4 regions of the Halomonas sp. IOP_14 genome follow, and region 2 is predicted to be linked to each of the others. Evidence: predicted binding sites of a transcription regulator. Region 2 holds the regulator's gene; each other region holds the start of a gene.
What was found. Region 2 encodes sigma-54, which starts transcription at its own class of promoters, with help from an activator protein. Its sites were predicted from a motif close to TGGCACNNNNNTTGCTNT; they were not measured.
Positions count from the first base shown of each region.

Region 1: urtA (urea ABC transporter substrate-binding protein) is a predicted target of sigma-54. The motif match lies at 4,357-4,374, and genes of this name have one in related genera.
Region 3: K7H09_RS19590 (NarK family nitrate/nitrite MFS transporter) is a predicted target of sigma-54. The motif match lies at 4,438-4,455, and genes of this name have one in related genera.
Region 4: amt (ammonium transporter) is a predicted target of sigma-54. The motif match lies at 3,116-3,133, and genes of this name have one in related genera.

Region 1 is NZ_JAINWD010000018.1:14,706-22,106, forward strand. Features, by position in the region: gene K7H09_RS13720 (ATP-binding protein) at 1-104, shown strand, start outside; gene K7H09_RS13725 (response regulator) at 162-893, shown strand; gene K7H09_RS13730 (Bug family tripartite tricarboxylate transporter substrate binding protein) at 1,079-2,080, shown strand; gene K7H09_RS13735 (tripartite tricarboxylate transporter TctB family protein) at 2,080-2,532, shown strand; gene K7H09_RS13740 (tripartite tricarboxylate transporter permease) at 2,532-4,058, shown strand; gene urtA (urea ABC transporter substrate-binding protein) at 4,492-5,853, shown strand; gene urtB (urea ABC transporter permease subunit UrtB) at 5,959-7,401, shown strand, end outside.
Region 2 is NZ_JAINWD010000004.1:85,465-92,865, reverse strand. Features, by position in the region: gene pmbA (metalloprotease PmbA) at 1-276, shown strand, start outside; gene K7H09_RS04990 (HPr family phosphocarrier protein) at 293-562, opposite strand; gene rapZ (RNase adapter RapZ) at 608-1,540, opposite strand; gene K7H09_RS04980 (PTS sugar transporter subunit IIA) at 1,628-2,098, opposite strand; gene hpf (ribosome hibernation-promoting factor, HPF/YfiA family) at 2,103-2,411, opposite strand; gene K7H09_RS04970 (RNA polymerase factor sigma-54) at 2,509-3,924, opposite strand; gene lptB (LPS export ABC transporter ATP-binding protein) at 4,054-4,803, opposite strand; gene lptA (lipopolysaccharide transport periplasmic protein LptA) at 4,815-5,330, opposite strand; gene lptC (LPS export ABC transporter periplasmic protein LptC) at 5,342-5,911, opposite strand; gene K7H09_RS04950 (KdsC family phosphatase) at 5,912-6,454, opposite strand; gene K7H09_RS04945 (KpsF/GutQ family sugar-phosphate isomerase) at 6,507-7,401, opposite strand, start outside.
Region 3 is NZ_JAINWD010000039.1:1,653-9,053, forward strand. Features, by position in the region: gene K7H09_RS19575 (LLM class flavin-dependent oxidoreductase) at 1-552, opposite strand, end outside; gene K7H09_RS19580 (SDR family oxidoreductase) at 694-1,386, opposite strand; gene K7H09_RS19585 (nitrate regulatory protein) at 1,517-2,794, opposite strand; gene K7H09_RS19590 (NarK family nitrate/nitrite MFS transporter) at 2,920-4,272, opposite strand; gene K7H09_RS19595 (patatin-like phospholipase family protein) at 4,615-5,634, opposite strand; gene K7H09_RS19600 (CZB domain-containing protein) at 5,738-6,862, opposite strand; gene K7H09_RS19605 (murein L,D-transpeptidase catalytic domain family protein) at 7,033-7,401, opposite strand, start outside.
Region 4 is NZ_JAINWD010000024.1:647-8,047, forward strand. Features, by position in the region: gene amt (ammonium transporter) at 1-2,988, opposite strand, end outside; gene K7H09_RS15985 (NAD(P)/FAD-dependent oxidoreductase) at 3,302-4,543, shown strand; gene K7H09_RS15990 (putative motility protein) at 4,684-4,893, shown strand; gene K7H09_RS15995 (peptide chain release factor 3) at 5,131-6,720, shown strand; gene K7H09_RS16000 (TatD family hydrolase) at 6,743-7,401, shown strand, end outside.

The sequences.
Region 1 (7,401 bases), on a different contig from region 2:
TGACCCTGGAGGAGAGCGAGCTGGGGGGCGCATGCTTTATCGCGGTGCTCGACCGCTCGCTGTGTGCGCAGCAAGACCAACAGCAGTCTCAACAACAATTTTAAAAACAATTTCATCAACAATTTCAAAAACAGTGACCACGACGGCTAGGGGGGAACGCAATGTCTGATGGGCAGTACGGCATTTTGGTCATTGAAGACGATTTTCGCATTGCCGATATCCACCGGGCCTTTATTGAACAGAGCGACGGCTTTTATGTGGTGGGCATGGCGCGCAACGGTAGCGAAGCCAAGGCGATCATGGCGGAACAGGCCACCAACATCCAGTTGATCTTGCTCGACGCCTACCTACCCGATGTTGAAGGCCTGGAGCTGCTATGGGCGATTCGCCGCGACTACGTGCATGTGGATATCGTCATGGTTACCGCTGCCCGGGAAGTAGAAACCATCAGCGAGGCGCTGCGTGGTGGGGTATTCGACTACCTGATCAAGCCCATTGAAGCCGCGCGAATGACGCAAATGCTGACTCGCTTCCGTCGCGAGCGTGAAGCCTTGGCTAACCGTGCCGAGATGAATCAGGATGAACTGGACTCCGTGCTGGCGCGCCTGAAGCCCGGCGAGCCGTTGCGTGCTAAAAGCCAAACCCTGCCTAAAGGTATTGATCGGCTGACGCTGCGCCGGGTGATTGATGCCCTGGCCGACGCACCCGACTCGCTCACCGCCATGCAGATGGCGCGCATCATGGGTGCCAGTCGCTCAACCGCCCGCCGTTATTTAGAGTTTTTAGTTGCCGAGCAGGCGGTGAGTGCGGAGCTGGGCTATGGTGATGTAGGGCGGCCTGAGCGCCGCTATCGGCTGTTGGAGGCAGCACACGAGTGGCTCAACACTCTATAAAGGAATGTGGTAATTAGGCGCGCGTGAACAAAATGAACAAAATAGCCATAAAGAACTTTTTGTCTTTTATGCGCACAAGCTTGTCGGTCAGGGTAGTGGTCTTCTAACGTTCGCGGCGTGCAGTCTAATAAGAAGCTTTAAACAACAAACTCATCACACAACAAAACTGATACGTGGAGAACGCCATGATTCTCAAGCCTGCCTTTAAATATATAACCCTGCTGGCCCTTCCACTGGCGGCTGTTACAGCCTTCTCTAGCACTGCCGCTGCCTTCGAACCGGAGGGTAAGGTGGAATGTATCGCTCCGTCCGATCCAGGCGGCGGCTGGGACTTTACCTGCCGCAGTGTGGGTAATGTCATGCAGGAGCTTGATCTAGTACCGGCGAATGTACAAACCATCAATATGGCTGGCGCTGGTGGCGGTGTGGCGTTTGCTCATACTATAAGCAAGCGCGCCGGTGACGACCATCTGCTGGTAGCGGCGTCCACGGCTACTACGACTCGTCTGGCTCAAGGACAATTCCCTGGGCTGACCGCCGATCAGGTCAATTGGATCGGTGCTCTAGGTGCGGATTACGGGATTATCGCCGTAGCCGCTGATTCCGAGATCGATGACCTGAATGAATTGATGGACTCACTTAAGGAAGACCCGCGTAGTGTCAAGTTCGCCGGCGGTAGCGCTAAGGGCGGTTGGGATCATCTTAAAGTGTTGATTGCTGCTCAGGCAGCCGATGTCGAGAATCTTCCGCGCATTGCCTACCTTTCGTACAACAATGGTGGTGAAGCGTTAACCCAAGTGATCGGCGGGCACGTAGACGCCTTTACCGGTGATATCACCGAAGCCCAAGGGTTTATGGAGTCTGGCGACTTGCGCGTCCTAGCGGTACTCTCCGAAGAGCGCCTACCGGGAGACCTGTCTGATATCCCCACCGCACGCGAGCAAGGCATCGACGCCCTTGGCCCCAACTGGCGCGGCTTTTATATGCCTGCGGATGTCTCCGAAGAAGCTAAAGCGTATTGGACCGATGCCATGGACACTATTTACCAGAGTGAAGAGTGGCAGAATGTCATGGCTCAAAACGGTTTGATGCCTTTCCACATGACCGCTGGTGAGTTTGAAGAGTTTGTACTCAACCAGATCAGTGACATTGAACAGCTCTCTAAAGATATTGGATTGATTCAGTAATGACTTTCAATGACCGCATCTTTGGGGTCTTGATGATCGTCCTGGCCGTTGCGTACGGCTGGGCCGCGACTCAGTTCCCGGAGCCGTTTGGTGGGGCCGAAGCCGTCGGCCCTGACACTTTTCCGAAATTGCTGGCCGTGGTGCTGGCAATTTCCAGCCTTTATTTGATTGTACGCCCTGATCCCGACAACGCCTGGCCTTGGAGCCGTACGGGTGTCGAGCTAATCATCGCCGTGGTGGTGCTGATCTTTTACGCCATGCTGCTTCAGCCGCTGGGCTTCATTATTAGCACTACGCTTGCCGTGGGAACGCTTTGCTGGCGCATGGGGGCTCGGCCGTTCAATGCTTACATGACCGGGGCAGTCTCGGCAGTAGTCGTGTACTTTCTGTTTAGTTTTGCACTTGATCTCGCCTTACCGCTGGGTCTGTTGTCATTCCTGGAGGTGAACTGATGGAAACTCTAGGTTACCTAATGGATGGTTTTGGCGTTGCTCTGCAACCCCATAACCTGATGTTCGCCTTGCTAGGTGCTTTTCTTGGCACGTTGATCGGCGCTTTGCCGGGGTTAGGCCCTGCCAATGGCGTGGCCATTCTGATACCGCTGGCATTTAGTTTAGGGCTCGCTCCAGAAACGGCTCTGATTATGCTGACGTCAGTGTATGCGGGTGCCATGTACGGTGGGCGTATCTCATCGATTCTGTTAAATATTCCCGGCGATGAACCGGCCATGATGACCTGTCTTGATGGTTATCCTATGGCCCAGAAGGGCAAGGCTTCCGAGGCGCTGGCGATCTCTGCGGTGGCCTCTTTTATCGGTAGTCTTATCGCCACTATTGGTTTGATCTTGCTGGCACCATTGTTGGCTAACTTTGCTTTAACGTTCGGCCCTGCGGAATATTTTGCGCTCTTCCTGCTGGCGTTCGCTACCTTAGGCGGTATTACCGGTAAAAACCCCATCAAAACAGTGGTTGCCGCCTGTATTGGTCTAATGATCGCCACGGTGGGTATCGACAATACCGGTGTGCAGCGCTACACCTTTGGGGTGCTCGAACTTTTTGAAGGCGTGGACTTCATCATTGCTATCGTCGGTCTGTTTGCCATTTCCGAGCTGCTCTTCTTCATCGAAGAGCGTGCAGGCGGTGGTAAAGAGAAGATGAAGGTCAACAAACTTTCGCTCTCCTGGAAAGATATCCGCGAAATTCTTCCCACCAGTTTTCGCGGTGGGGTGCTAGGGTTTGTCGCCGGGGTGCTGCCTGGTGCTGGTGCTTCGTTGGGTAGCTTCATCAGCTATACCCTTGAAAAACGTGTGTTGGGTAAGAAAGGCTATTTTGGACAAGGCGACCCGCGTGGTGTGGCTGCTCCAGAATCTGGCAACAACGCTGCTTCGAGCGGTGCTCTGGTTCCCATGCTAACCCTAGGTGTGCCGGGTAGTGGTACTACTGCAGTACTCTTAGCGTTGTTGATTTCGCTCAATATTACCCCTGGGCCGCTGATGTTCACCCAGAATGCCGACATCGTCTGGGGCGTGATCGCAGCACTATTGATCGGTAACTTTTTGCTGCTGATCCTTAATATTCCGTTGGTGGGCATCTTCGTCAAGCTGCTGTCCGTGCCGCCGATGTACTTGCTGCCGATCGTCACGATGATTGCCTTCGTGGGTATCTACTCGATCAGTAACACCATCTTTGACCTCTACTTTATGGTGGCCTTTGGGGTGGGTGGTTATGTCCTGCGCAAGCTTGAGATTCCGCTGGTGCCAGTGATTCTTGGCTTGTTGTTGGGGCCAGAGATGGAGAAGAATCTGCGCCATGCCATGGATATCTCCGATGGCGACTGGATGATTCTTTGGGATAGCGGTCTGGCTATCGGCCTTTGGGTTTTTGCTGGATTGGGCTTGATCCTGCCTTATATTGTGGGCCCTCTGCTGCGTCGTGGTATGAAGGCAACCCCTAATTCAGGTTCGCCTGAAAGCGATTAAATACTTAAAGAAGTAATGTTGAGCAACGGGGCGCCGACGAAAGTCGGCGCTCTTTTTTTATTTCCGTTTTTGACGGGTAACAAAGAGTGGTTCTGTAACTGATAAGTAATCACTGGGTTGCTGTTATGTATTTTAAAAGCCCGCGTATCTAATTGGTGCACCGAATCTTATTGGTGCATTGGCAGGGTGCTTTAGCTGCTTTTCTGCGCTTTATTTTGGTGCATATTGAGAAAGTCGAGATTTTCTGATGATTATTAAGTGGCTGATTAGATAGCTATAAGACAACTTTGTGCCAATCTGGCGCACCCCTTGCAAGAGCTGTTGGCTAGTAGACGTATTGGGGGGAGCTAACACAACCACCCCAAGTGCGAAGCCAATCATCAAGCCCCGGTCATAACAAACCCCAGTCATAAGGGGCGCAAGGAGATTAACAATGCACACTCTCAAACGCTCGACACACCCTCGCCCATACCTTTCAAGTGGCCGTTTCGCGACCGCTTTACTCACCACTGCCATCATGGGGGTCAGCACCCAGGCTATCGCCCAGGACGACGACCCGATCAAAGTTGGTATCCTGCACTCCCTCTCCGGCACCATGGCGATTAGTGAAACTGTCCTCAAAGACACCGTCGAAATGCTTATCGAACAGCAGAACGAAGCCGGTGGTTTGCTGGGCCGTCAGTTAGAGGCCGTGGTGGTTGACCCGGCGTCTAACTGGCCGCTGTTTGCCGAACGCGCCCGGGAGCTACTAGACCAGGAAGAAGTGGACGTGATTTTCGGCAACTGGACGTCGGTTTCGCGTAAATCCGTGCTGCCCGTCGTAGAGGAGCTCAACGGGCTGCTGTTCTACCCGGTGCAGTATGAAGGCGAAGAGTCTTCTGAAAACGTCTTCTACACCGGCGCAGCGCCTAACCAGCAGGCGATTCCTGCGGTTGAATACCTTATCAACGAAGTCGGTATCGAGCGCTTTGCGCTAGTGGGTACCGACTATGTCTATCCGCGCACTACCAACCGTATCCTCGAGGCCTTCCTCAAGGATGAACACGGCATCGCGGATGAGGACATCATGGTCAACTACACGCCGTTCGGTCACTCCGATTGGCAGAACATCGTGGCAGAAATTCGCCGCTTCGGTGAAGAGGGTAAACCGACCGCCGTAATCTCGACGGTTAACGGCGACGCCAACGTGCCGTTCTATACCGAGCTCTCCAACCAGGGTATCGACGCTGCCGATATTCCCGTCATCGCCTTCTCTGTGGGTGAGCAGGAGCTTACCGGTATTGATACCGGCCCGCTGGTAGGCCACTTGGCTGCCTGGAACTACTTCATGAGCGTCGATAACGATGACAACTACGACTTTATCGATGCCTGGATTGAGTACACCGGCGACGATATGGCAGTGACCAACGACCCAATGGAAGCGCATTACATCGGCTTCAATATGTGGGCCGAAGCGGTTCGCAAAGCGGGCACGACAGACGTCGATACGGTGAAAGACGCCATTATCGGTGTAACCGTGCCTAACCTCTCCGGCGGTTATGCGGCGATGATGCCCAACCACCACATCACCAAGCCGGTGTTGATCGGTGAGATTCAGGACAACGGCCAGTTCGATATCGTTTGGCAGACACCGTCTACCGTGGCGGGCGACGCCTGGTCTGACTACCTACCTGGCTCCCGTGACCTGATTGCCGATTGGCGCAAGCCGATGGAGTGCGGCAACTTCAACGTCGTGAACGGCTCGTGCGGTGGCAGCACCGCAGCAGAAGAAGCCGAAGCGGCGCTCGCTGAGTAAAAGCTCCTGTAGTGAGTAATACTGATCCCTCGTCCCTAGGCTGAAGCCCAAGTGGCGAGGGAGCACGCTAACTCCCCCTCTTTAGATAACCAAAGGAAGAACCCCATGAGGCGTTTCCTTTCCTTAGGGCTGCTGTGCCTACTGTTGTTAAGCATCACAGTGACCGCCCAAGCACAAACGAGCTCCATGAATACTGCCGACGGTGCGGCCGCGCTCGAACTGTTGGCGGCGCTGGACGTTGAATCTTACGCCGCCAAAGGCGAAGCGATTACCGCGATTTTGCAAAGCGACGACGAGCGCGCCCGTGACTGGCTGCAAGCGCTGTTGGATGGCCGCTTGCAGCGCACCGAAGACGGCCGGTTCGTGCTGGTGCTAGAGAACCGCGGCCGCGACTGGCCGGTGGCCGATGTCCTAACCGGCGAAGCGCTGGGCGAGATGTCCCGTCGTGATCTGGAGCGTATCGGCATCAACAACAACCTGCGTAATCAGTTGCGCAGTGCCATCGCGGTAGTTGACCTTTACTCGCCTAATGTGGAGCGCCGCCGCACCTCGGCCGAGCGACTGTTAGGGGAAGTAGATGGTGAGCTGGTGCCCACTCTCGACGACTTGATCGAACAGGAAGAGGACGAGCAGGTGCGTTACCGGCTGACCCAGGCCGTGGCGATCTACCGCGCCGAAGCGGGCGAAATGGCTGGGGTCGAAGCGCTGGACGGCAGCCTACACCCCCGTTCCCGCGTGGCATTGAGCCGGGCAGCCAATAGCGATGATCCCGTCGTCGCCAATGCCGCTGCCGCTTCTCTGGCGGGCATTGAGCAGCAGCTCAAAATCAATCGTGGTCTGGAAACGCTCTATTTCGGCTTGAGCCTCGGCTCAGTGCTGGTGCTAGCTGCTATTGGCCTGGCGATCACCTTCGGGGTCATGGGCGTGATCAACATGGCCCACGGCGAGCTGATGATGCTGGGCGCCTACACCACCTGGGCGATGCAGCAACTGCTGCCCGGCCAGCCTGGGCTGGCGTTGATTCTATCGATTCCCGCGGGCTTTATGGTCGCTGCTCTGGCGGGTGTGGCGATCGAGCGCGGTGTTATCCAGTTCCTCAAAGGCCGCCCGCTGGAGACGCTGCTGGCGACCTTTGGTATCAGCCTGATTCTGCAGCAGCTGGTGCGCACGGTGATTTCACCGCTTAACCGTACCGTCATCACCCCCGAGTGGATGAGTGGTTCGCTAGTGGTGAATGATGCGTTGTCATTAACGCTTAACCGCATGTACGTGCTCGGCTTTGCGCTGGTGGTGTTTGCCGGGCTGATGCTGATTATGCATCGTACCCGGCTGGGGCTTGAGGTACGTGCGGTGACTCAAAACCGCGCCATGGCACGCTCCATGGGCATTCGTGCCACTCGTGTGGATATCATGACCTTCGCGCTAGGTTCGGGTGTGGCCGGGCTTGCCGGTGTCGCCCTCTCCCAGCTCACCAACGTCGGCCCTAACCTGGGGCAGAACTACATCATCGACTCCTTCATGGTGGTGGTGTTCGGCGGCGTGGGTAAC
Region 2 (7,401 bases):
CGCGAAAGCTTGTTGCAAGAGATGGGGCGGGGTATTTGGGTGACTGAGTTGATGGGCCAAGGTGTCAACGGTGTGACCGGTGACTATTCCCGCGGTGCAGCAGGTTTTTGGGTCGAAAATGGAAAGGTGCAGTACCCGGTCGAAGAGTTCACCATTGCCGGAAACCTGGAGCGGATGTTTGCTGGCTTAGTAGGTATTGGCGATGACACTGATACCCGTGGCAGTGTTCACACGGGTAGCTGGTTGATTGATGCCATGACCGTGGCGGGGGACTAACAAGCCAAGCGGCGGCTTACTGATCCTCCTCAAAGCGGGCGTCGAACAGCGCTTGAATCGCTTCAAGCGCCTGTTCGGCGTCATCGCCTTCGGCGGTGATTCTAAGCTCGGTGCCACAAGGTGCGGCAAGCATCAGCAGTGACATGATATTGGCGGCGTCGGCGGCCTGTTGCTGTTTGTAAACGCGTATTTTTGCCGTGAACTGTTGGCCGCATTTGACCAGTTTTGTCGCCGCGCGAGCGTGTAGCCCGCGTTGATTGGTAAGTGTAAGTATGCGTTCTGGCACCCTGGTTCCTTTTCGCCGAGTGGTGTCATTAATGGATAGACGCGCTTAAGAGGTCTCTGGCCGCTCGTTAGGTGTGGAAGCGCTGACGAGGGGAGCGGCCAACTGTTCGCTTATGGTGTAGTGCAGACCCAGTTCGCGGTGGCGAAGTTGAACTTCGCCCATGCTAGGAGTCAATTTTTCCGCTAACTTCTCGGCCATATAGACCGAGCGGTGCTGGCCACCAGTACAGCCAATCGCGATAGTCATGTAGCTACGTTGGCTATTCTGGTAAGCGGGTAGCCAACGCTCTAGCCAGGCCAAGATGTCGTCGCTCATGGCATCAACAATCGGATAGCTGTTCAAAAAAGCCACGATTTCCGCGTCGCGGCCAGTGAACTGGCGCAGCGTTGGATCCCAGTACGGATTTGGCAGGCAGCGCACATCGAAGACCAGGTCGGCGTCTAACGGTACGCCGCGTTTATACCCAAACGATTCCAGCGTTAGCGTCAGCTTGTCGCGCCGCTGATGGGCTACTTGGTCGGTAATGCGACGGCGTAAATCGTGCACCGATAATCGTGATGTATCGATCAATAGATCGGCCAGATCGCGAATATCCTCTAGCGTCGTCTCTTCTTTATTGATCGCCTCTTCCAGCGTCATTTCGCTATCGCGGGTCAGCGGATGACGGCGACGCGTTGCTGAGTAACGCTCAAGCAGTATGCGCGCATCGGTGGTCAGGTAAATAACTTGAAAGTCGATTTTACGCTGGCGCAACTCGTCTAATAAAGAGGGCAGGCGCTCCAGAGCTCCCGGCAAATTGCGGGCATCAATACTCACCGCTAAATGTGCTCGGTCGCCCTGGTCACGCAGTTCATCCACCAACGACCCCAGCAACATAGCTGGGAGGTTATCAATCGCGTAGTAGCCAAGATCTTCCAGCGCTTGCAAGGCGATAGATTTACCTGACCCGGAGCGGCCGCTAATGATCACCAGTTGCATAGAGTCTCTCTTTGCTTTGATCAAGCTGCGTTGAGGGTGGTGAGCGGATAACCTGCTGTGATCTGCCCTGAACAGGGTTTCAGACCCTTAGGCCGCTGATTGCTCGCGAATTTTGGCGGTAATCAGCTCAAGCAGTTCGCGCTGGCTGGCTGCTTTACGCAGTTGCTGGCGCGTGTCCGCATCATTCATGATGGTCGCTACCTGACCCAGTAGTGAGAGATGCGTGTCATCTGCCTCTTCGGGTACCAACAGGACAAACACCAGATCTACCGGGTCGCCGTCGATAGCGTCAAAATCGATCGCTTCAGCCAGTTTCAAAAATCCAGCGATAGGGGCGTTGCAGTGGGGGCTACGCGCATGAGGAATAGCCACGCCGTTACCAATACCCGTACTACCTAAGCGCTCGCGGCCGATTAAACGGCTAAACACTTCTTGGCTGTCCAGGCTGGGGATATTTTGGGCGATAAAGGTGCTGTAAAACTCCAGCACCCTTTTTTTGCTGCCCCCGGGGACGTCGAACAGAACGCGTTCCGGGGGGAGTATGGTTTCCAACGTCATTGAATTAACGCACACCGGCGCCTTGGGCGCGAGCTTGTGCTTTTTCCTTGTGTTTAACGAGTTGACGGTCGATTTTGTCCGCTAGTGCGTCGATAGCGGCGTACATATCACTGTCTAGGGCTTCCGCATGTAAGTCAGCACCTGCGGCGTGCAGCGTACAGGCGGCCTGCTGGCGCTCTTTCTCCACTGATAAGGTGACTTGCACCGTAGTTATATTGTCGTAATGGCGCTCTACACGCTCAAGCTTCTCGTTGACATAGTCACGCAAGGCGTCAGTCAGTTCTACGTGATGACCAGTGATATTTACTTGCATTGACGTGCTCCTTATCCATCGGACTGTACTTCGATTGTAACCCTTTTTGCCGCGTTGCAAAGCCCTTGTCGAGAGTTTCCCTGAAACGTTAACGAAGTTAGCGCAAACGACGCCGTTCACTGGAAGAGGGAATGCCCATGGCTTCACGGTATTTCGCCACCGTACGACGCGCCACTTGAATCCCTCCTTCGCCTAATAGCGTCACTAAGCGGCTGTCTGAAAGCGGCTTGCCGGGCGGCTCCTCTTGAATCAGTTTCTTGAGTCGTGCACGGATGGCGGTGCTGGAGTGGCTGTCACCATCTTGACCGCTCACCTGGCTTGAGAAAAAGTATTTGAGTTCAAACACACCACGGGGTGTATGGATATATTTTTGCGTCGTTACCCGTGAAATAGTCGACTCGTGCATCTCCACGGCTTCGGCAATGTCGGCCAGTATCAGTGGTTTCATGGCTTCTTCGCCGTGCTCTAAAAAGCCAATCTGGCGGGTAATGATCTCGCGACCAACACGCAGCAGCGTATCGTTTCGGCTAGAGAGGCTCTTGATCAACCAGCGCGCTTCCTGCAAGTGCTCTTTGAGAAACTGGTTGTCATCGCTTTTATCCGCACGCTTAATCAAGCTGGCGTAGTCGGGCTGAATGCGCAGCCGTGGCAGGGCCTCGGGGTTGAGCTCTAAATGCCAGCCTTCATTATCGTGGCGGACGACTAGATCGGGGGTGACATAGCTGTCATCGGTGTCGCCGTAGGCGCTGCCTGGGCGTGGGTCTAGGCTGCGAATAAGCAGGATGACATCGGCCAGCTGTTCGTCGTCGAGCCCTAGACGGCGTTTCAGCAGACGCATATCGTCTTTGCCAAGCGCTTCGAGAAACTGCCGCACCAAGCGGCGGGCGGGAACCAGCAGTGGCGTATCATCGGGGAGAGCGGCGAGCTGCAGCATCAAGCATTCACGCAAGTCACGGGCAAATATGCCGGTCGGCTCAAACTGCTGGAGCTTGAGTAGAATGGTTTCCACTTCGCGCTGGCTTAGCCCGTCAATGCCCTGGGCACGAAGCCCTTCACGGATGTCGTTGAGCGGCTGGGTCAGGTAGCCGTTGGCGTCTAGCGCGTCGATTAAACTTTCCGCGACAAGCTGCTCGCGAGCGCTAAAATCGGTCATGGCGAGTTGCCACAGCAGGTGGCCATGAAGGCTCTGCCCGGCTGCCTGGCGCTCAAAGTCGGGGCCTTCGCTGCTGCTGCCCCCCTGGCTTCCCATATCTTGATAGGTATCTGACCAGTCGCTATCTACCGAGAGCTCAGTAGGGATGCTCTCTGACCACTCTTCTTCCTTAGGCTCGCTGACAGCCTGTTCACTAAATTCATCTTCCTGCTCCAGCATGGGATTGGCATCGAGGGCCTGCTGAATTTCTTGACGAAGATCCAGCGTAGAGAGTTGCAGCAGCGCAATGGCCTGCTGCAACTGGGGCGTCATGGTCAGCTGTGTGCCGATACGCAGTTGGAGAGAAGCTTTCATGACCATCTGAGAACCACTCGTTAATCAGAATGCTCCACCCTAGTGCGAGTGAGTGCTTGGCGCAAGTGCAATAAGCATGCCATTGGTCGTAAAGTTGTTTTAAAGCGCTATTTAGGGGCGATTAAGGCAAAAACATTACAGGCGAAAATCGGCGCCCAAATACACATCCCTTACTTTTTGGTTGGTGAGAATCGAGGCGGGCGAGCCACTGGCGATGATTTGCCCATCGCCGACGATATAGGCGATATCGCAAATGTCTAGTGTTTCACGCACGTTGTGATCGGTGATCAGCACGCCGATATGGCGCTGTTTCAGTGCACGAATGATGGTTTTAATCTCACCTACCGAGATGGGGTCAACGCCCGCAAAAGGCTCATCGAGCAGAATAAAAGCGGGCTCTGTGGCTAGCGAGCGGGCTATTTCTACACGCCTGCGCTCGCCGCCCGAAAGGCTCATGCCCAGGTTGTCGCGAATATGGGTGATATGGAAGTCTTCGAGTAGCGCTTCCAGGCGCTGTTCGCGGTCGCTGCGGTTAAGCTCTTTGCGGGTCTCGAGTATCGCCATAATATTCTCGGCAACCGAGAGTTTGCGGAAAATAGACGCCTCTTGAGGTAGATAGCCAATCCCCGCGGCTGCGCGCTCGTGCATGGGGGCGCGCGTTAAATCCACATCGTCGATACCCACCTTGCCAGCGTCGGATTTGACCAGCCCAACAATCATATAAAATGAGGTGGTTTTGCCCGCGCCGTTGGGGCCCAAAAGGCCAACGACACTGCCTTGGGATATCTCCAGATTGATGTCTTTGACCACTCGGCGGCGTTTGTAGCTTTTAGCCAGGTGGTGGGCATAAAGGGTTTTGATCGGCGCAGTGTCAGCAGTGGCCACAGCTAGGCTCCCTATTGTTCAGGCTGAAGGGTCATGCGTATGCGCTGGGGCTCGCTGCCATCAACGTCAGAGCGCGCTTGAATCACTTCTCGGTCAATAAAATACTCAAGGCGACCGCCACTAAAGGTGTCCTCTTGCTGGGTCAGTTCGGCTTGGTCGATCAGCTCTACGCGACGCTCGGCGACGTGATAAATAATTCGCCGCGCCCAGCCTTCCGTGGGGCCTTCTTGCCCTTCGCCTTGATGGCGCAAGTAGGCGCGTTCACCGGTAGCGGTGGCTGTCGAGAGTTCGCCCGCGTCGTTGCGTTCGATCTCTACCCGCTCGCCGCGCAGCTGCATTTCGCCTTGGCGAATGTCCACATCCCCAGTATAAACAGCTGTGCCTGCCCGCTGATCAAGATCTAAACGGTCGGCTTCCACTTCCACTGGGGCCTGGGAAGATGAGTTGGTTTGGGCTAACACTGATAAAGGTATCGCTAAACCGAACAGTGCAGTGTAGAGCAGGGCTGGGGAAATCATGGCTTTCATGGCGGTTCCTATTAGCGTTGTGTGGCCGGGGGGTGCGTGCCGCGCACATTATCCGTTAAGCGAACCTGGCTGGTGTTAAGCCAAACGTCCATACGTGAAGCGCTCATTTGCTGCGGCGGTTGCTGCATCAATACCGGTGTGTCACTCCAGGCATGCTGCTCGAGGCCATCATAGTGCAGTAGCTCGGTATCTAGCTGCCAGCCTTCATCTGGTGCAAACAGTCGAGCCGAACCTGACAGCAGCAGGGCTTGGGTAGCGGTGTTGAGCGTGCCTACAGCGGCGCTGGCCAGCCACTGACGGTTTTCGCTGTCATACAGTACTGCCTCGGGCTCTTCCGTCCAGGTTTCGCTGCGCTGCGGGGTATGGATAAGGCGCGGTGTTTTTAGCGACTGCATGACACTGCCGTTATCCCCGAATAGGGTAATCTCGGCATTTTCCAGCACGTGGCCAGGTTCCTGAGCCTGTGCTTCGGGATCGATGCTGGTGTCTTGAGGCCCGCGGGGGTCAAGCCATACCAGCAGAATCCCCAGCGCGATGACTAGCCCGGCTAACCAGAGGCGTACTTTAAAGCGTTTAAACATTTACGTGCGGCCGTGCAGATAGGTGTCGAGCACCGCGCCCCAGTGTCCTTGAGATTCAAGCAGCGTATCGCAGATCTCACGCACGGCACCGTGGCCACCCAGGCGTTCGGTAGTCCAGTCGGCGTGGGTATGCATATAGTCCGGCGCGTTTGGCACGGTAATGCCGACGCCGCAACGTTTGATAGCCGCTAGGTCGGGTAGGTCGTCGCCACAATAAGCCACCTGCTCTAGTTCAATATCGAGGCGCTGGCAGAGCCCGCGCAGTGTGGTCAGCTTGTCTTCACAGCCTTGGTGAACATGGTCAATGCCGAGTGCCGCCGCGCGTTGGCTAACCATGGGGGAGTCGCGCCCGGTAATCAACGCGACATGTACGCCCACGCGTTTGAGAAGCTTTAGCCCGTGGCCATCCTGGGTGTGGAATGCTTTGATTTCGATACCATCGGCCTGAAAGTAGAGGCGCCCATCGGTAAGGACGCCGTCAACATCCAGTGCTAGCAGGCGTACACGGCGGAGTTGGTCGAGTAGCGAGGCAGGTAGGGTCATAGAACCTCCATATCAATCAGTTCGTAAAGCAGGTCGTGTTGGCGCCGCTGGGTTAAATAACGCCGCTGGCGAGCAGGTCGTGCATATGTAGAGCCCCAATTGGGCGCTGTTGTTCATCAACCACCGCTAGCGCGGTAATACGGCTTTCTTCCATGATGCGTACCGCTTCGGCCGCCAGGATATCGGGGCCTATGCGCTTGCCCGGCCGGGTCATGACATCATCAACGCGCACGTCGCGCAGATTATGGAATTGATCCAGCGTGCGGCGTAGATCGCCATCGGTGTAGACCCCCGCTAATCGTCCTTCGCTATCCACTACGCAGGTAAAGCCAAGCCCTTGCCGGGTAATTTCGAGTAATGCGTCGCGCAGCGGGCTGCCCAATGCGACTTGGGGCAGGCGTGCTCCGTCGTGCATGAGGTCTCTAACGCGTAGCAGTAAGCGCTTGCCCAAACTGCCGCCGGGGTGGGAGAGGGCAAAATCTTCAGCGGTAAAGCCGCGTGCTTCCAGTAACGCAACCGCCAGTGCATCACCCAGGGCGAGGGCAGCGGTGGTGGAACTGGTGGGGGCTAGATCGAGCGGGCAAGCCTCACGCTCGACGCCACTGTTTAGGTGCGCATCAGCGTGCTTGGCAAGCGTGGAGTGGGGCCGCCCCGTCATGCTGACCAGCGGTGTGCCCAGGCGTTTAAGCAGTGGTAGCAGAGCAGTGACTTCGGCAGTTTCGCCCGAGTTAGAGAGCGCCAACACTACATCTGCGCGGGTAATCATGCCTAGATCGCCATGGCTGGCTTCGCCGGGGTGAACGAAAAAAGCCGGCGTGCCGGTACTGGCAAGTGTCGCCGCTAGCTTGCCAGCAATATGCCCCGACTTGCCCATACCGGTCACCACTACACGACCTTGGCAGGCGAGAATTAGCTCACAGGCGCGATCAAAGCTTTCGTCTAGCTTA
Region 3 (7,401 bases), on a different contig from region 2:
CAGTTTGGCTGCCAACTGCGCGCTGTAACCGCTGGAACCCAGCAACCAAATAGGCACATGGGTACCTTGGCCAGGCACCGCTTTCACTCGCTGCTGGGGCTCTGCATCGGCTAAGTAGCTGCGCAGCTCATTCAGCAGTTGTGGAAAATCATCGACCCCGGCGTGGGCGTTGCGGCGCATAGCCTGCATGGTGGCACCATCCGAGCCAGGCGCACGGCCTAATCCCAGATCAATACGGCCAGGGTAGAGCGTTTCCAGTGTGCCGAACTGCTCGGCAATCACCAGCGGTGGATGGTTAGGCAGCATAATGCCGCCGCTACCCACGCGGATGGTGGACGTTTGCCCGGCTATATGACCAATCAACACGGCGGTTGCGGCACTGGCGATACCGGCAATATTGTGGTGCTCGGCAAGCCAGTAACGGGTATAGCCTAGCCGCTCGGTTAATTGCGCCAGGGCAACACTATCGCGAAAGGTCTCTGCGGCACTGCCGCCCTGGCGAATGGGTGCCAGATCAAGAACGGAAAGTGCCGTGGAAGCGAGTTGGCTCATGGATCACCTGCAAATTAATTCGTGGGCGCGTCGGGTGAAAAATTACTTAGCGCGCTTGGTAATTACACGTTATGCGGCCATTGCAGATGAATTGCAAGGTGTCGACTATCCAGGTGGCGGATATACAGGTTCGTTGGCTCCTCACTCCTCACTTAAAGGTGGAGTGGGGCGAATAAGAATTTCATTCACATCTACATGGGCAGGTTGCGCTAGTGCGTAAATTACCGCATTGGCGATATCGCGATCTTCTAAGGCATGAGTTGGCGGCTCATCAAAAAAGGGGGTGTCGACCATTCCAGGTTCAATTAGCGTCACACGCATGCCGGTGCCACGTAACTCTTCACGTAAGTTGTAGCCAATTCCGGTGACCGCCCACTTGGTCGCGCTATACATCGAGCCTGGAATAGTCGTGCGGCCTGCGGCTGAGCCGGTGAGCAATACATGGCCTTTGCTGCGTTTAAGGGCGGGCAAACAGGCTTGAATAGTGAGGCCCACTCCATAGATATTGGTGAGAATCATCTCACGCCATGCGTCGTGGTCGGCTTCACTAAAGCCGCCGGGTGAACCGCCACGGCCAGCGTTGGCAAAGACGCCATCCAGGCGGCCAAAGGTTTCCAGCGCCTGCTCAACCATTGCCTGCTGCTGTTTCATGTTAGTCACGTCCAGCTCACAGGTCAGTACGTTTTCCGGCCCCAGCTCTTGCGCCAGTGCGGTGAGCTTGTCGCTAGAACGTGCAGCGAGTACTAACTTATAGCCTTCACGTGCAGCTGCGCGAGCGGTGGCCGCACCGATGCCGCTAGATGCGCCGGTAATTAATAGCACGCGGTGTTGCATGGGGTGCGCTCCTTGCTTGGTCAGTCAAGTGAGCTTTTAGCATGGCTAAGGTGACAGCATCCTGCAAATATAGGCTTAAGCAGCTTGGTATTGTGCTGCTAACTGACTGCTAACGAGGAGCCCATCTACTTTATGTTTTAGCATCGTTGCGTTTTAGCATCGCTGAGAGATCCAGTATCGCTTGAGCCATATCTGCCATGCTTTTGCTTTGATCCATTGAGGTTTTCCGCAGAAAGCGGTAGGCCTCCTCTTCGTTCATCTCCTGGTGGGCCATGATGAGACCTTTGGCGCGTTCAATCAGTTTGCGTTCTCGTAGCGCTTTGCGGGTATTTTCAAGCTCATCGCTGAGCCCTTGTAAGCGGCTGGCCTGGGCTTGGGTGAGCTCGATCAGCGAGCGGCCCAGGGGGGAGGTGAGAGCGTTGGTGGTCAGGTCACCTAATGGTTGCGCTCCATTCAGCGCCAACAGCTGCTCGCAGGGGGCGGGTGTAGGGTGGCAGGGCTGTGCCTTGGCTTTTTCTAAAGCCTCCTCAGCCTGGCCGATTTTGCGGTGGCAGAGCATGCTCAGTTGTTCAATCAGCGCATCTTCAACCGTTTTCATTGAGTCGATGCGCAGCGTGGTGAGTTCATACCAGGTTTCACCCAGCTTATCGGGTGTCTCTTTGGGTGGTGATTGTTTTGCCGACGAGCGCTGGCAGGCGATATCGCGCAGATGGCAAATACCCGACAGCGTTCGCGGTGAAAGCTCCTTCTGCCATGCCTGCTGCGCTTCGGGTGTCGCAAACTCTACAAAGGTGTCGAAGCAGCGCTGTTGATCCGACATTAGTTGGTTTAGCAGGGCACGGTGAGGCTCGTCGAAGTGGCCATGGGTAAAGCCAAAGGCGCCGCAGGCGCGCTCCTGGCCCGCCAGCTCTTTGCCTTGCATTAAGTGGAAAATCGCTACTAGCGTGCGGGTAATATCGGGATCGATAGAGGTATCTGCAGCCTCAAACACAATGGCTAGTAGGCCACTGGTCAACTGGTTAAACGCCTGGGTCGCTGCATCGGGGGTGATAGCAAAGGTATCAATGGCCTGGCGAAGCGCGCCAAGTTCGTCAAGCGCGTACCAGACGGCGGCAATCCGGCGCAGTAAGCGCGCGGCGGCCTGGGGGCGGGCCTCCTCACTGAGCGCTTCCAGCCGTTGGCGCATTAGTGTTTCGGCCTGCTGACTGTGTTGCCGGTAGGTGTCGCGGCGGGTTTTGAAGCGCTGCCCCTGGGAAACAAGGTAAATCGTCGATGCGCCCCGTTCACGCTGGAGCATATGAATGAAGCGGCTGATGTCGCCGACAATATCGGCGGTGGTGGCAAGGTGGGTAAGGTTGTCGATATCGCAACGGATGGCGGTTAAGAGCAGTTGCTGCGCTGAAGACATAGAAATTTCCTTGGTGACTCGCCGCCTAAATGTGAACACTCCCATACCGTTATTCTCCCATACCATGCCGAAGCGTATGGGAGTGAACAGGAACGTTATGGAAGTATGAGTGTACTGGAAAGCGCTTAGCGTAACGACAGAGCGCCCGCGCCTACATCATCACCTACTGCGTCGCTATACGCTTTGGCCTCTTCTGCTTCGGTAGCATCGCTAAAGCGTACCACCAACACACATGAAGCCAGGATCAGTACAGTGAGGCCTAAATAGAACAGGCCTTGCTGATAGGTCAGGCTTTCGCTGCGGAACAGAAAGGCAGCGCCTACCGCGCCCACGTTACCGCCAGCGCCGACTATGCCCGCCACGGCACCCAGCGCCTTTTTGTTGATAAACGGCACCACGCCAAAAGTAGCGCCTTCCGCCATCTGCACAAACAGGCTGAACACCAGCATGATACCTATCGCTAGGCTTAATACGTGCATCTGCGAAAACGCTACCAACGCAATACCTTCGCAAACCAAGGCAATAAACAGCCAGCGAACACGTCCTTTCAAGCCCCCTTGCTTAGCGAAAAGATCCGAGAAGACGCCGCCTAAAGTACGCGCAAAAATATTCATTAAACCAAACAGACCGGCAATCAGACCCGCGGTGGCCAGGGTAAGCTCAAACTTATCAAAGAAGTAGATGGCGGCAATATTGTTGATCGTCAGTTCCACGCCAAAGCAGAGGCCATAGACAACGAACAGCGCCCAAACACGAATATCCTTGGCGGCGGCTAGAAAGCTTTGCGCGGCACCATTTTCACCTGAAGCTTCAGGCAATTCGCCGCGTGCGCGCAGGTCGCTGAAGTTGCCGTTGGGGGCATCCTGGGTAAAGAACCAGTAGCCAATGCCGGTAAAGAACATCACTACACCAGGCACCATCATCGCTAAACGCCAGCCAAAGGCTTCGTTAACGCCCAGCATCAGCATGCCCGAGAAGATTAGTGGCATCAGTATCTGCGTGGTGCCACCACCCAGGTTTCCCCAACCTGCGCTAGTAGCGTTGGCAGTGCCGACCACATTGGGGGCGAACATCATCGAGGTGTGGTACTGGGTAATCACGAAGGAGGCGCCAATGGCCCCAATGGCTAAGCGCGCCAATAGAAAGGTTTCAAAGCTATCGGCCAAGCCAATGCCCATCACCGGAATAGCGCCTAATATCAGTAACCCGGTATAGGTTTTACGCGGGCCGATGCGGTCACACAGTACGCCAATTGCAAGGCGCACAATGACCGTAATCGCTACCGAAGCGATAATCGTATTGCCGATTTGTGTTTGAGTCAGTGAAAGGTCTTCTCGAACAATCGCCATAAGAGGGGCGATGCCGAACCAGCCGAAGAAACAGATATGAAACGCGAACCATGAAAAGTGGAAAGCGCGCATCTGAGGAGTCGAGAAGTTAAGCAGCCGAATGCGGTTGGCTTTGTTGCGTATGTCCATGGGATGGCCTCACGGGGCATAAAACGAGTTAGTCGCTACGCAACGCAAACAAGTTAGCGCGTTACGCAAACAATTGACGAGAACATGCCTTCACCGTTGAAGGTCAGGTTCGACGCACTCGTACCCGACTGGGCCTGGTCCACGCCTACCACCACTGGTAGGAGTTATGCAGGTAGTTTGCCAGTTGAATATTTATTGCTAAAAATCAATATCTTAATTTATTTTTGTTGTGCGTGTTAGAGATGAGTGATCAAGTCTATGCTGCATGATTGGGCATGCAACGCCGATTTTGCGGCATCTTGGTGCTAGAAGGGTGCAATGGGCGGACTGAACGTGCAGCCATTATTCATGTAAATAGACGGCATCAATATCCAGTGTGGAGTGGCTACCAATCGCTTCAAAGTGTTCGCTTAACCAACGTTCAGCGGCAGCTTGTCCCTGCTCGAAAAGATGGCATAGAAAAGGCCACTCAGAATTGGATTTGCTGGAGACGGAGAGGCCCTCAAGTGCCTGCTCGCCGCTAATGCGGTGGAACAACGCCTGCTGGTAGCAGTTTTCAATGCCTTGCTCATCGAGGGTATGCTTAAGCAGCGCAATCATACGGATCTCTTTAATCAGTGCTGAGTTAAAGGTGATCTCGTTGAGGCGATTCATAATGGCCGATGCCGAGGTGGGGACTTCGTTACGGCTGATTGGGTTGATTTGTATCAGCAGAATATCCCGTGCGCTGCACTCCTCCATGAGAGGAAACAGGGCGGGGTTACCCATGTAGCCACCATCCCAATACGCTTCGCCGTCGATCTCCACTGCTTGGAATATAAAGGGCAAGCAAGCGGAGGCCATCACCGCGTCAACGCTCATCTCTTCACGGCGGAACACCCGCTGTTTACCCGTGCGTACGTTAGTGGCCGCGACAAACAGCTTAAGCTGTTGGCATTGCCTAACCCGCTCGAAATCAATATGTTCGGCCACGATATCGCGCAGCGGATTTATATTGAGTGGGTTGAGTTGGTAGGGGGAGGCCACACGGCTTAATAGGTCCATCGCAATAAAACCGGGCGAGTGATCCAGGCTCCAGTTGCCGGTCAATATGTCCAAGGGAGAGCGGCGGATGGGGCTGGCCATACCCGCGCGACTCACCGCTTGCCAAAAGTCGTGCAGTGCTTGCCGAGCGGTCTCTTTATCGCCTCTTGTGAGCGCATCGGCCATTACCACGCCATTCATTGCCCCGGCGCTGGTGCCGCTGATGCCCTCAATCTCAATGCGGTCATCTGCCAGTAGGCGATCAATGACACCCCAGGTATAAGCCCCGTGGGCGCCACCGCCTTGTAACGCGAGATCTAGCTTTTTGACCTGTGCCATATGCTTTTTCCCATTGCTGCTGGTGAGGAAAGTGGTTTTATTGCAACCAGCATGGCATAGGCGGCTAGATAAGACGAAAGGCTATTTAGCGTACAACGGCTATTTAAGGTGCGCCCGCAAGCGGTGAGTGATGATTGGTTGAATAGGGCGCCTCATACATGGCGTGCTCCATGAGGTTGTCCAACTGCAGGGCGAGCTGCTGGCTGGCTTCTTCCATGACTCCCAAGGCGGCCAGTTGACCATTGCGGTCGCCCAGGCGGGCAAACTTAAGTGCTTCCGCGCCACTGTCATGCATACGGCGATGGGGTGCCGCCAGCGCTCGATAGGCCTCAGTGCGGGCGTAACGTTGGTGACCTTCTCCATGTTGATGCCAGCGCCCTAAACGGCATTGGTGATGGTCTTCTAGGGGAGTGTCTGTGTTGGCAGAGAGGAGCTGCTTATAAAGCCGACACTTCCACACCGCATGATCAAGCTTCGCGGAGTGTAAAAACGCAGCGGTGGCATTGTGATGAATCACCTTGTGCATATGCTGAGCTTGGTCAGCAAGCTGATGCACTGCCTGCTTAGCTGCTTGCGCGGAATGGGTAATCTCCTCGTCGGCCAGACGTTTTTTCACTACGGCCTGCGAGTGTTCTCTTACCTGGCTATTAATTTGCTCCATCAGTAGGCTGAGCTGATGGCTCAAGCTGTGCATAGTCAACGCTAAGCGGTGGACATCGTCTGCAATGGCTGCCAATCCTGGAGATTGCTGGCTAGCGGCATCGGTGCTGCCAAGCAGACCTTGGCTATGGGCCGTTTCGAGGGCCGTACTTACCGCTAACGCCTGGGCGTGGCCTGCACTACGGGCGAGAGCGACCTGTAGCTGGCTTAAGGCGTGCAGAGTTTTAGCTAACACTAATGGGGGTAACGCTTCGGTACGTTCAGTGTCGTGGCAGCGTTGGTCAAGGCTACTGACCGCCTGTTCAGCGGTGGCAATTAAATTAACCGTTTCCGTTAGGGTGGCCCGCTCGCCGGCAAGCTGATCCGCGTACTCCTGTATGCCACTATTGAGAGAAGCCAGCATATCCGCGCCTCTTGCCTGCAGCATGCCGATGGATTGTGCCGGTTTCATCAGGCTCAATAATCGACAACTGGGGGAGGGGGTAGCAGCGTCAAGCTGAGTGCGTAACTCGGCAACTTCCTGTTCCAGGCGGCGAATTTTTTGGTACGGGTGCATAAAGGTGAACATGGCAGAGACACCTACGGCAGATAGCAATATTTTGTGTTAATTTGTCACAAAGTATTGCAGAGGGTTCCCTTGTGCGCCTGATTTAGCGGCCGAAAATGATAAAATTCAGCTACTGATTGCCTGTAAGACTGAGGTTGTTAACGTTCCCCTCATTAAGAGTCTGGGTAACATTAGCGCCGGGCTAGCTGTGCGGCGGTGGCCGTGCAGCCTAAAAACGCGGAGGTGGCCAGCCACTCGGCATCGGGATAATAAGCGAACACATACTGATCCTCTTTTAGACTGTCGATCAGCGGGTAAGTGACGTCTTCGCGTACCGCTGGGCAGCCATGGCTGCGCCCGAGCCGCCCCGTTTGGTTGATAAAGGCGTCGCTTACATAGTCCGCGCCGTGGATCACAATAGCGCGCTCAAACGCCAAGTCATTGACGTTGGGTTCCAGACCCTCCAGGCGCAGTGAATAGCCGTTGCGCCCATAGTAGCTGTTCATAGTGCGAAATAGGCCAATGCTGGATTGATGGCTATCGGGGGTATTGGAAAACGT
Region 4 (7,401 bases), on a different contig from region 2:
AAAGCAGAGCGTGCCGTGGGGCAGGCCTGCCATGGCGACCTGAGTAATAAGGTCGTGACAAAAATCCGCATCGGAAAGCGACGCACCTGAAAGATTGATCCCCCATAAGCTGTGAGGTGGCAGCGTCGCATGGCGGTTTTGATCCCCTAGCCAGGCTAGGGTGTTACGAATCACCCAGCGGTCAATGCGCTCCATAAAGTGATAACGCTCGGCAGCGGGTAGAAAGCTACCTGGCGCGATGATCTCTCCATGCTCTTCAAGTCGCAGCAGAATTTCCCGGTAGCCAGGGCCAGTGGCGCAAATGGCTGCAATGGGTTGGGCGAAAAGACGGAAGGTGTCGTTATCCAAGCCATTTTGCAAGCGTTGTACCCACTGCAGTTCGCCGTGTTTCTCCAGTAATGCATGATCGTCAGGCTGATAGCAGTGGATGCGATTGCGGCCTGCCTCTTTCGCGGCGTAGCACGCAGCGTCAGAGGCGTGGAGAGCCTGGCTCAACTGCATGGGCTGAGCGGCGTTGAGTTCAACCAAACCAATGCTTACGCCGATACCAAAGGTATGGCCCTGCCAAGAAAAACGATACTGCTCAATATCGCAGCGTAACGCTTCCGCAATCGTCAATGCTCGCTCTATACCGCAATCGGGTAGCAACAAAGCGAATTCATCGCCACCCAGGCGGGCGGCGATATCGCTGCTGCGCACATGGTCTTTAAATTTTAACGCCAATTGGCGCAGCAGCTCATCTCCAGCGAGATGGCCGCAGGTGTCATTGACGATTTTGAACTGATCGAGATCCAGGTAACACAGCACATGGTGGCCATCGTCGCGATTAAGTAGCGCAGTCAGTGCTGATTCGAAGGCGCGGCGGTTGAGCAGGTCGGTCAGGTTGTCATGGCTGACCTGATAGCTCAGCTGTTCGGTCAACTGGCGAGTGAGGCTAACAACATCCTGAAAAACGACCACTGCACCTAAGGTAATGCCGCTGCGCGAACGTATTGGTGAAGCGCTGTGTTGGATGGGGGTATGCGAGTGATCACGACTGACCAGTAGGCAGTGCTCGGTGGAGTGCACCGGAGTTAGTTGAGTGAGCACTTGCCGGGCCGGGTTGTTTAGCGGTTGGCCACTGGCTTCATCGAGTAGTTGATACACCACGTAAATGGGTTTATCCATGGCCTCTTCGAGTGTCCATCCGGTCAAGCGCTTAGCTTCCGCATTGATAAACGTTACGTTGCCACTAGCGTCGCAGGTAATAACGCCATCACCGATCGATGCCAGGGTAGTACGGGCAAGGTCGCGTTCGCGGTTTAACTGCTCCTGCAGCTGTTTGCGCTCGGTAATATCGCGCACCATCCCTGAGCGCTCTGACGCGGAACCGCTGGCTCCTTCGCTGACTTGTATTTCCAGGTGGCGCACCTGCATATCTGCGCAGCGGCGTTTAATTTCATGGCGTGCTCCGGGGCTGAGGGAGCGGGTTGGCAATAGCTGCGAGACAGGTTGGCCAATAATCTGTTTGGCGTCGACCTCGAAGAGTTGCTCCGCTCCAGGGTTAAGGCTGGTCAGGGTGCCGTCTGCCTGCCAGGTAATCACGCCATCGCGGAGATTGCGAAGCATCACGCGGGTATGTCCAACGGCGCTTTCAAGGGCAGCGGTTACGCGATTATAGCTCGCCGCTATTTCGCCCACTTCGGTAAACGGGTCGGCGTCAATTCGCTGGCGCATATCACCCTGCTGTTCATGCTGGCGCATATGCTCAAGCAGTTGGTTCAACTCATTTTTGGCGCCATGCTCGGCGAGATTGAGGCCCATCTTTTCTGCTTCAGGTGAGACGCGTATGGGCAGGAAGCGCCGGGTAATGCGGAACAGTAGCCAGGCGCTGCCAAAGCTCCAAACGCCGCACACCACAACACCGATCAACTGAACGCCAAACTGAGCGGATCGCGACAAGCCACTATCCATCAGTGTTAAGTCAGCGACCCAGGGCAGTGCTAGCGTACCCCATACGCCCGCGACGAGGTGCGAGGGTATGGCGCTGACTGCATCATCAATATGTTTGCTTATCAGCCATTCGCTGGTCAGTACCATCAGTACGCCACTAACCGCACCCAGCCCAAATGCCGCCGATAAGGAGATCACATGAGCGCTGGCGGTGACGGCGACCAAGCCCGCAATGGCGCCATTAATCGCATACATAACGTCGGCGTAGCGCCGAGTGCGTAGCCCCATCAGCATGCCCGAAAGGATGCCGCCGACGGCGCCCAAAACAGTATTGGCTATTATGCTGGGTATTTGCTCGGTAACGGCCAGGGTGCTACCGCCGTTAAAGCCAAACCAGCCTAAGATCATAAACAGTGCGCCTAACATGGCGAGGGGTAAGTTGCCTGAAGGGAAGGCAGTAGGTGGTTTACCGTGGCTGAAGCGTCCGCTGCGTGGCCCAATACACAGTACCGCTGCCAGGGCGACCCAACCGCCTACGCTATGTACGACCGTGGAGCCCGCAAAGTCGACAAACCCTAGCGCCCCTAACCAGCCTTCCGCGCCATCCAAAAGCCCGCTCCATGCCCAATGCCCAAAAACCGGATAGATAACCAAGGCTATCCAGAGGGCCGTCCAGGTATAGGCTAAAAAGGGCATACGTTCTGCCACTGCGCCCGACACAATGGTAGCGGCGGTGGCGCAGAACATTGCTTGGAAAATAAAAACGGTAATCACCCAGTGGCTGGAGGCTTCTAATTGCCAACCAAACAGCGTTGTGCCGATTAAGCCGTGGTGAGAGTCGCCAAACATGAGACCAAAACCGACTAACCAAAAAATACTGACGGCAATGGCAAAGTCCGCTACGTTTTTCATAGCGACGTTGATAGCATTCTTGGTGCGCGTAGTGCCCGCTTCCAGGCAGAGAAAGCCAGCTTGCATCACAAATACCAGAGCAGCGGCCCAGAGCACCCAGAGCATATCGAGCAACGAGCTGTCCAAATTTAGCGTGGTAGGCATGGTGTTTTCCTTAGTATCTTTTGGTGCAAGTGCGCTTCTTTTTGGTGCTTTGTTTGTTTTAAGCGGAAGGAGGGGGAACCGTTGCACCGGTGCTAACTGACTGCTATTCAGGTTTCCTAATAGAAACTAAGCAATTGTTATGCCGCTAATAGTGAAGTCATCCTTTTTAACGCTAATGGCAGCATTAATTACTGATTTTTAGAAATAAAATAGCGTTTTCTACTGTGTTAATGCGCATTGATTGGTGATATTTTTCAATTAGTTATAGATCTTCAATTGTGGTTCATAAACGCTGAAAAGGGAGTGCATCAAGATGGCGCGTCAAACGGTAGTTTTGGGAGCAGGCATGGTCGGTGTCAGCATTGCCTGGCATCTGCGCCAGCGTGGGCATGAGGTGACCCTGGTAGATCGCCTTCAGCCTGGCCGCGAAACCTCGTTTGGCAATGCGGGTATCATTCAGCGGGAAGCGGTAAGGCCTTACCCTTTTCCCCGCGACGTTAAAACGCTCCTCAGCGTTTTACCTAACCGTCGGGTAGATATTCGTTACCGCCCCGCGGGTATGGTCAACGCCGCCTCCCCGCTATTGCGCTACTGGATGAACTCAGCGCCGAAGACTTACCAGAAAATCGTGCCGGAATACGCCTCACTGATTCAGCTTTCGCTAAAAACCCACGGCCCGATGATTGAAGCCGCAGGCGCTGAGCACTTGGTGCGCAGGCAGGGATGGCTTGAGCTATATCGCACGCCTGAAAAACTTGCTGCGCGGATAACCGAGGCCGAAGAAGCACGGCGCCTTTATGGCGTGCAGTTTGAGCAACTGGATAAGGCGGCTCTTGCGCAGAAAGAGCCCTCTTTGAGTGACACCATTATCGGCGCAATTCACTGGCTTGATCCCTGGACGGTTGCTGATCCAGGTGGGTTGGTCGCGGCTTACGCCCAAGCGTTTAGTAATGATGGCGGGCGTATTTTGCAGTCGGATATCAAGTCGGTTCAGCAAATGGGTGATCGCTGGCAGGTCAATACCGCTGCTGAAGCGTTAGAAGTAGATGACGTCGTCGTGGCGCTAGGGCCCTGGGCGGGAAGCTGGCTAAAAGAATTGGGCTACCACTTTCCTACCTTTGTAAAACGTGGCTACCACATGCATTACGCGCCTCAAGCGCCAGCCAAGCTAAACTTCTGGGTTATGGATGCCGAGGTGGGCTACCTGCTGGCGCCGATGAACGCAGGGGTTCGCTTGACTACCGGCGCTGAGCTTGATCGCTTGGATGCGCCTGCTGATGTCAATCAACTGGGCGCCGCCGAGAAAGTGGCACGCAGCGTGTTCCCCTTGGGCGAGCGACGCGATGACGCCCCTTGGAAAGGCGCGCGCCCCTGTTTGCCCGATATGAAGCCAGTGATTGGGCCTGCGCCAAGGCATCCAGGGTTGTGGCTTGCCTTTGGCCATGGCCATCAGGGGTTCACTCTGGGGCCCGCCACCGGTCATCTAATGGCGGATATGATGGAGGGGCAGCCCACGGCCATCGATATGGCACCATTTCGTGCTGATAGGTTCTAACTAGCGCTTTATTTATTAATGATCAGGCGAGTTAGGCCGATAGTAATAGACGCTAGCACCAGTAATAGAGACGGTATCTTTGCGCGTGATCTAATGCTTTGCTAGTTTATAAGTACATTTGCACACCATGAGGTGGATATATGGATGTAGGCATCAGCAGTTCAGTCAGTGCATCGCTGTATATGAATCAGGCGCAAACCGCCGAACAGGCTCAAATGCAGGTTTTCAAAGAAGCTTTGGATACGCAAGCTGATCAAGTAACTGAAATAATGGCCTCTGCCGATACTGGCGCGCAGCCAGATCTAGCTAAAGAGGGCACCCTAGGTACGCAGGTAAATACCTTCGCCTAGCCCCCGGCTTTGGTGGTGGTTAACATCGGCCTTGTGCCACTTTGTAAGATTAAAACGCTGACTTGTTCAGCGTTTTTTTGGCCTTTTTCAAGAGCGTCACATTTGACGCCACCCGCGACAACAGCCGCCTCCAAGCGTTACAATTGTCGCAATGGACATGGCTCAACGCGCGGTGGCCAGTTAGCGAAAGCTGCTGAGTGAGTGCTGCGAATGAGACCCTATATTTGAAGAGGCACAATGAAAGAGACTCAATTAGCCCGTGAAGCCGAGCTTCGCAGGACATTCGCTATTATTTCGCACCCCGACGCCGGTAAAACCACCATTACCGAAAAAATGCTGCTATTTGGGAATGCCATCCAGTTAGCCGGCTCGGTGAAGAGCAAGCGTAACGATCGCCATGCAACGTCAGACTGGATGAAGATGGAGCAGGAGCGGGGGATCTCGGTAACGACCTCGGTGATGCAGTTCCCCTACGGCGGCCGCATCGTCAATCTGCTGGATACACCGGGTCACGAAGACTTCTCTGAAGATACCTACCGTACGCTTACGGCGGTTGACTCTGCCTTGATGGTGATCGACGGCGCCAAAGGTGTTGAGGATCGCACCATTAAATTGATGGAAGTGTGTCGTCTGCGCACCACGCCGATCCTCACTTTCATCAACAAAATGGATCGCGATATCCGTGATCCCATTGAGGTGATGGATGAAGTTGAAACGGTACTGAATATCCAGTGTGCGCCGATGACCTGGCCGATTGGCATGGGTCGCCACTTTAAGGGCGTTTATCACCTTTATAACGACGTGATTCATCTTTATACCCAGGGGCAGGGTAGCCGCATTCCCGAGGATAAGCGCATTGAGGGTTTGGATAATCCCGAAGTGGATGCTGTGCTTGGAGAAGAGCAGGCCGAAGAGCTGCGCATGGAAGTCGAGCTGGTGCGCGGTGCCTCCCATGAGTTTGATCTGGATGCTTACCGGAGGGGGGAGCTTTCACCGGTCTATTTCGGTACCGCCATGGGTAACTTTGGTGTGCGTGAAATGCTTGACGGTTTTGTCGAGTACGCGCCGCCGCCCCAGGCCCACGAAACCGATACGCGGGTAGTCACATCTGATGATGAGCGCTTCACCGGCTTCGTGTTTAAAATCCAGGCCAATATGGATCCCAATCACCGCGACCGCATCGCTTTTTTGCGCGTCTGCTCGGGTAAGTACGAAAAGAACATGAAGATGCGCCATGTGCGTATCGGCAAGGACGTTAAGATTGCCGACGCCTTGACCTTTATGGCCTCCGACCGCTCCCAGGTAGAAGAGGCTTGGCCCGGCGATATTATTGGCCTGCATAATCACGGCACGATTCAGATCGGCGATACCTTTACCGTGGGCGAAGATATGCGCTTTACCGGCATACCCCACTTTGCCCCCGAGCTATTTAAGCGCGTACGGCTTAAAGATCCACTTAAGATGAAGGCGCTACAAAAAGGCTTGCAGCAGCTTTCCGAAGAGGGGGCTACCCAGGTCTTTATGCCGATGGACAACAACGATCTGATTCTCGGCGCCGTAGGTACCCTGCAGTTCGATGTGGTCGCCCACCGTCTCAAGGAGGAGTACAAGGTCGACTGCCTCTATGAAGGTGTCAATGTCCAGACAGCTCGCTGGGTCTACTGTGAAGATGCCAAAAAGCTGGAAGAGTTCAAGCGCAAGGCCAGCGCCAACCTGGCGATCGATGGCGGTGGTTATCTCACCTACATTGCGCCTACCCGGGTGAACCTGCAGATGACTCAGGAGCGTTGGCCGGATATTCGCTTCCAGCCTACCCGCGAGCACTAATCCCTATATGTCAGGCGTTCCCATGCTGATAGATGCTCATTGCCATCTCGATTTTACTCAGTTCGATGATGATCGGGCTGAGGTGTTCGAGTCCGCTAAGGCAGTGGGTGTCGTGCACTTTGTGGTACCGGGGACGACCCGTTCGCGCTGGCAGCAGGTGCTGGCGCTCGGCGAGCGGCCGGATACGTCGGTATGCTTGGGCTTGCACCCTTACTTTGTCGATGAGCATCAAGCGTCGGATATCAACGCGCTTGATCATTTGCTCGCTGAGCACCCTGAGATAGTAGCAGTGGGCGAGTGCGGTATTGATGGTCGCTTTACCGACACGCTTGAAGCGCAGTGGCACTACTTTGATGTCCAGCTGAAGCTAGCGAAACAGCATTCTCTGCCGGTAGTGGTGCACTGTGTCCACGCCAACGATAAGGTCGCCAAGCGCCTACGCCAGCTTGCGCTTCCAGAGGCAGGGCTGATTCACGCCTTCTCAGGCTCCATTGAGCAAGCAACCAAGTTTCTCGATCTGGGCTTCAAGCTGGGGTTGGGCGGCGCAGTCACCTATGAACGCGCCAGGCGGTTACGGCGAACCGTTGAGGGACTGCCTGACGATGCCTTTGTGCTGGAAACCGACAGCCCCGATATGCCGCTTAGCGGCTACCAGGGCATGCGTAATGAGCCATGTCGAGT